One region of the Clostridium amazonense genome, then DNA from elsewhere that is predicted to be linked to it. Evidence: predicted binding sites of a transcription regulator. Region 1 holds the regulator's gene; the other holds the start of a gene.
The links. Region 1 encodes CtsR, which represses protease genes until heat stress. Its sites were predicted from a motif close to AAGGTCAANNAAGGTCAAAT; they were not measured.
Positions count from the first base shown of each region.

Region 2: a site for CtsR is predicted at 1,555-1,574, ahead of clpB (ATP-dependent chaperone ClpB). Genes of this name have one in related genera too.

Region 1 covers NZ_JBWKMH010000010.1:4,704-8,145, reverse strand. The annotation lists gene AC07E4_RS04405 (protein arginine kinase) at 1-897, opposite strand, end outside; gene AC07E4_RS04400 (UvrB/UvrC motif-containing protein) at 910-1,425, opposite strand; gene AC07E4_RS04395 (CtsR family transcriptional regulator) at 1,454-1,912, opposite strand; gene AC07E4_RS04390 (hypothetical protein) at 2,785-3,006, opposite strand; gene AC07E4_RS04385 (ABC transporter ATP-binding protein) at 3,194-3,442, opposite strand, start outside.
Region 2 covers NZ_JBWKMH010000028.1:240,057-243,498, forward strand. The annotation lists gene AC07E4_RS12525 (hypothetical protein) at 1-62, shown strand, start outside; gene AC07E4_RS12530 (SprT-like domain-containing protein) at 250-753, opposite strand; gene AC07E4_RS12535 (DUF4177 domain-containing protein) at 1,011-1,190, shown strand; gene AC07E4_RS12540 (DUF3006 domain-containing protein) at 1,228-1,392, opposite strand; gene clpB (ATP-dependent chaperone ClpB) at 1,662-3,442, shown strand, end outside.

The sequences.
Region 1 (3,442 bases):
TTTATTAACATTTTCTATAAATCCTAAATCATTTCCTAGTCTAACTAATGATAATAGCTCCATACATTCCCTATAATCTAAAATTATTGCAGATTTTAATATTCCAAGTGCTCTCATAACTTTATTTTGTATTTCATAATTATATTGTTCCTTTAATTGCTTCCTTGCTAGATTTTCTTTTTCAATTATTTGATAAATCATAGCAGTTAACCCATTTATAATTTCATCTTCACTTTGTCCAAGAGTTATTTGATTTGATATTTGAAAAATACTTCCATATCCCTTGGAACCTTCCCCATACATTCCCCTAATAGTTATTCCAACTTTTCCTATTGCCGCAAATATATTGTCTATTTCTTTTGTCATGCATAAAGCTGGTAAATGAAGCATTACTGATGCTCTTAATCCTGTTCCTGTGTTAGTTGGACATGCTGTTAAATATCCTAAATTAGCATCATATGCAAAATCTAACTTTTCTTCTAAAATGTCATCTAGCTTATTTACTTCTTCATATAATTCTTTTAAATGAAGTCCACCACATATAAGTTGTAATCTTACATGATCTTCCTCATTTATCATAATGCTCATAATTTCTTTATCATCAATAGCCAATGCTGAAATTTCTTTGTTTTCTATAAGCTTTTTGCTTATTAAGTGGTTTTCAAAATATATATCCTTTTCAATATCATTAATATCACTTAAATTTGATATATTAATTTTGCCTTTTAAATAATCATTTGTTAATAAAACTTCTTTAACTTTAGCAATTACTTCTTCTGCCTTCTCTTTAGAAATTTTATTAGGAAATGGATATCCTTTCAAATTTCTTGCAAGTCTAACTCTAGTACTTAAAATAATATTACTATCTTCATTTTCACATATTATCCAGTTCTCCATACTATCCACCCCCTAACTTTCCTTTTCAAGCATTCTGATTTTATCTCTTATTTCAGCTGCTCTTTCATATTCTTCTATGGCTATTGCTTTTTGAAGTTCTTCCTTAAGTTCAGTTATTTGTTTCACTTTTACTATTTCTGCTCCTGATCTTTTAGGTACTTTACCTGTGTGATTATTACTTAGTTGAACTCTTTTTATAATAGGAACTATTGTAGTTTTAAATACCCTATAACAATTCTCACATCCTAAAAGTCCTGTATTTTTAAACTCTGTATAAGTTTTCCCACATTTGTTGCAAATCACTTCACTTGGCAAATTAGTTTCTGTTGTGCTATTCATATAATCCATAAATCCACTTAGTATATTTTGAAATGAAAAGCCTGATGGCAACTTCATATCTTGAATTAAATTTAAAGCATCATCTTCTCTTGCACACTCATCACATAAATGTTCCTCATGCTTTACCCCATTAATAACTCTGCTTATATGAAAAGTGGCCTCTTTTTTATTACATCTGTTACAAAGCATAACCCTCACTCCCTTATTTTTTATAAACCTAATTTAGTATGTTGAAAATTACTGATTTTAATATATCTGCTCTTAAGTTATTCTTATTTATTCCTGCCGCATTTAAAGTCCTATCATTTAAAACTATATTTATTATATTTTCTTCACTAACTGTTATAATTCCAGCTTCTCTTAAAGACTCAACCACACTTATTGCTGAATCATAAGTTATAGAATCTCCAATTTTTTCATTTAGTATATCTAAAAATCCCCTATGATAGCGGTATTCTATTTTATTTATTTTTATACACCCACCACCACCACGTCTACTTTCGATATAATATCCTTTTTCCTTTGTAAATCTTGTTGTTAAAACATAATTTATCTGAGATGGTGCACAACTAAAATAATTTGCTAATTCATTTCTTTGAATTTCAACAACATTATTTTGTGAATCATCTAATATTTCTTTTATAAACTCTTCTATTAAATCTGATAGCTTTGCCATGGTTATCACCTATTCCAATTTATTTACTTTGACTTTCTTTGACCTTATATAAATATTATATCTCTTTTATATATAATTCAAACAAAGTTTTAAACTTTCTTTAATGAATTTTTAAATTTATCTCAATCCATCTATAAAACTAACTACTTTTCTTACAAATTCTATGCCATTTGAAAATGTGTTAGCTTGTTATAAACTACACTATAAATATTAATGATCTTAAAGATAAACTTACAATCCTATAAAAAGTATATCCCTAATTTATTCTTTATAATCAAATTATTTAATATTATAGGGTTTCAAGTTCAAATTTTAAATAATATCTTTATCAAATGATAATACTTAAATTACTTGTTATTCCTACTTTCATATTTGGAACCAAGTAAAAAGTAAGAGTAAAAAGTGATGGTAAATATCCCGGGGATTTAAATCCCCTCTACAATGTTTTATTTGTACTTCAAATAAAATCAGTATAATATTTATCCATAAAAAGTTCATTTTGGAGAATAAATTCCCCATCATAATGTTCTTACTAATCACAGTTTCAATGGTAACTATCACTATTACTTTGGCTATTTTATAAAATTCAGTTTTTATATTGTTTTCAATTAATTTGCTTTGCAAATTTAATAAAAAATCATTCTTTAAAATTGGAAATTCAATTTTTACATTCACTTTCAACTTTCAATTTTCAATTAAATTAATTAGAATTCCCAAATAAAATAAAAATAATTGTATTTTTGAATTTATTTCCATATATTCAAATGCTCTTATATTCAGAATCATTCATCAACTTAAAAACTTAATATCTATCCTTATTAAACAAATGTATAACTAGACTTTTTTATCAACTGAAAAGGAGTTTTCCTAAATTAGGAAAACTCTTTATTAATATATTTTCTATCTCTATATAATTTAGATACGCCTTTATTATAATCATAGTAATTTATCTTTATACAACTTTCTTCATAACATCTTATGTGAACACATTGATGAGGCATTAATACTACATCTACAATAGAATTATCCTTTTCATATGAGAAATTTCCCATCTCATTTATTAATTCACATACATTATCTTTGCTTTTTATCATACTACCCCCACCTTTTTACCATTTTTTTCTATATTTATATTTTCTACAACACTTTTATATTTCCTTTTTTTTACATATAATATATTTTAATATTTTTTCCCTAATTTATTTCATTTCAATACATTAATCTACATTTGGTGGGGATTTTTTGTATATTTAAATTTAGATTTTAAATTATATATTTATGTTAAACTTCTATATTTTCAGGAATTATTCCATTAAATTGTGCATTATACAATTTATAATATGCACCTTTGTTTTCTAATAACTCTTCATGACTTCCCTCTTCCAATATTCCATTGTTTGTTATAACGATTATTCTATCTGCATTTTTTATTGTAGATAACCTGTGTGCAACTACTATACTTGTTCTTCCTTCAGATAATTTTTCTAAAGAATTTTGTATCATAATTTCAGTAGTATTATCTAAAGCTGA
Region 2 (3,442 bases), on a different contig from region 1:
ATGTACCTGCATATCATATGCAAAATGGTGAAAGAGTAAAAATATATAATTGGGTAGAGTAATATATTAAAATTAGGGAGTAACAATTAGTATAAAAGTGATGCGGAAAAAATATGATACCATATATATGGCATTACATCATATGAAAATTATATTTAATTCTAAAATTTACATTAAAAAGACTGTGTGCAAATTACACAGTCTTTAATGTTATATATATTTTTTAAAAGCTTGTCCATATATTTTATATTATTTTATAGGTTTTATTTCAAGTGTGCCTTTACAACTAGCACAACGATAATTTTTATTGTAGTTTTCTAAAGTACAATGATTTGGCAATCTTTTTTGAAAAAATGTTATTCCACATTTGTTGCAAGTTACTTTATATTTATTTCTAGAAGATATGTAATTTTTAAGATTTTCGCTAATTTTAAGTTTACTATATCGGGAACCATCTATGTTTAAAAATTTGCAAGCTTTTTGAAATTCATGATTATGTTTGCAATCTTTTTTATGTAGAGTATTTACATAATAATGGCAAAATTCATGTTTTAGAACAGATTTTATTTCTTCATCAGTGTAACTTCCATCTAGTAAAAAATGAGAAAATACAAATTCTAATGGTTTAAATGTTCTGGCATTAAATGTATAGTGTCCCCAAGTATTAGTCATCCGTTTGCTTATTCTAATGGGTATATTGGAACAATCCACACCCCATTCATATCCTAGATAACAAATATAATCTTTTATCATAGCTTCATTTCATTTCAATGATATTCACTCCTCAAGTAAAATATTTTTAGTTTAGATTGTTATAGTCATCTTAACATATGATAGATTTAATTATCAAATATATAATTTATTTATATATTTGTAAAGTGATAAATTTTAAATTATAAGTTTAGTAATTGGCAAAATATATAATAATAGAGATAAAAAGGTTAATTCATGTATGATATAGAATATATAAGTTGTACAGAGGTATTACTTACTATAAGGAGGACATTAGCATGTATAAGTACATATATGTTGAATCAGAGAATGAAGGGTTATTATCAAACGCTACACATAGAGAAATAATAAATGAATATAGCAGAAATGGATGGAGATTTGTAACAGCTATACCAAAGACTATTAAGGCAAATGGTAAATTTATAAGATTTGATTTAGTTTTTGAAAAAGAAGAGTAAATAATATAAACCCTACATAATTTATGTAGGGTTTATATTATTTTATAATGCTATATTCAAAGTTTTCCCAAAGCAAAGTAGAGCCTACTTTTATTCCTTCAGGTAAAAGTGCAAGTGCAACGGCATTTTCATTATCATTTTTATCTTTTAACACTGCATAATCACCATCTATAGTGGTAACTATATACATTATTGTTTTCATACTTTTACACATCCTTAATGTTTAGAATTAGCTTTTAGTTTACTATATGAATAAAAGTAAGTCAAATTTAAATTAAAACATCTAAATTTATATATATTATTACATAATTAGCTATATTTAAATATTTTGCTTAAATTTAAGGTGAAAAAAATATAAATTAGACTTTGACTTTCTTTGACTTTTGTATTATTATATAAACATAAAGAAATAATACAAATAATGAAAAGTTTATTATAAAATTATTTGATTGTAAGAGGTGAATAAAATATATGAATATAGATAAAATGACTTTAAGAGTACAACAAAGTTTAAATGATGCATATAGTGAGGCTGTAAAATATAATCATCAACAAGTAGATATTATTCATTTATTTGCAGCACTTGTTAATCAAGAGGATGGATTAATTCCAAATATTTTTGAAAAGATGGGAGTTAATTTAACGTTTCTTAGAAATGATATCCATGAAGAATTGGAAAGAATGCCAAAAGTTTTAGGAGAAGGTGCCAATGCTTCAGGGGTAACAGCAACAAGAAGAATAAATGAAGTTTTAGTTAAAGCAGAAAACATTGCTACAGAATTCAAAGATTCTTATATAAGTGTTGAACATGTAATGATTGCAATGATGGATGTTGATAAAAATGGAATTGTAGGGAAAATACTAAAGAAGTTTGCTATAAATAAAAATGATTTTCTAAAAGTATTATCAGAGGTTAGGGGAAATCAAAGAGTTGATACACAAGACCCAGAAGGAACATATGATGCACTTGCTAAGTATGGAACTAATCTTATAGAGTTAGCTAAAAAGCATAAATTAGATCCAGTTATAGGAAGAGATGAAGAAATAAGAAGAACTATAAGAATTCTTTCAAGAAGAACTAAAAATAATCCAGTTTTAATAGGTGAACCAGGTGTTGGTAAAACAGCAATAGTTGAAGGATTAGCAGAAAGAATTGTAAGAGGAGATGTTCCAGAAGGGTTAAAGGATAAAATAATTTTCTCATTAGATATGGGAGCACTTATTGCTGGGGCTAAATATAGAGGAGAATTTGAAGAGAGATTAAAAGCTGTTCTTAAAGAAGTTCAAAGCTCAGAGGGAAGAATAATATTATTTATAGATGAAATTCATACTATAGTTGGCGCTGGTAAAACAGAAGGTGCTATGGATGCAGGTAACTTAATAAAACCATTACTTGCAAGAGGAGAACTTCATTGTATTGGTGCTACAACTTTTGATGAATATAGACAATATATAGAAAAAGATAAGGCACTTGAAAGAAGATTCCAACCAGTTATAGTAGAAGAACCAACAGTTTCAGATACAGTGTCTATATTAAGAGGGCTAAAAGAGAGATTTGAAATACATCATGGCGTAAGAATACATGATTCAGCTATAGTTGCAGCAGCAAAGCTTTCAGATAGATATATTCAAGATAGATTTCTTCCAGATAAGGCTATAGATTTAATAGATGAAGCTGGAGCAATGATAAGAACAGAGATAGATTCGCTTCCAACAGAATTAGATGTTATAAGAAGAAAAAAATTAATGCTAGAAACTGAAAAAGAAGCATTAACTAAGGAAAGTGATGAAGCATCTAAGAAAAGACTTGAAAATCTTGAAAAAGAACTAGCAGAACTTAAAGCAAAAAATGATGAAATGACATCTAAATATGAAAAAGAGAAAGGTCATATTCTTGAAATAAGAAATTTGAAAAGAGAGCTTGATGAAGCTAGAGGAATTTTAGAAAGATCTGAAAGAGAGTATGATTTAAATAAAGTTGCCGAATACAAGTATGGTGTAATTCCACAATTAGAAGAAAGAATAAAGAATAAAGAAGAAGATATGAACAAAAATTATGAAGGTGCACTTTTAAAAGAAGAAGTAACTGAAGAAGAGATATCAAGTATTGTTTCTAAATGGACTGGGATACCTGTAACAAGACTTGTAGAAGGTGAAAGAGAAAAACTTTTAAGACTTGAAGAAGAACTAAGAAAAAGAGTAATAGGACAAGATGAAGCAACTGTTGCTGTAGCAAATGCTGTAATAAGAGC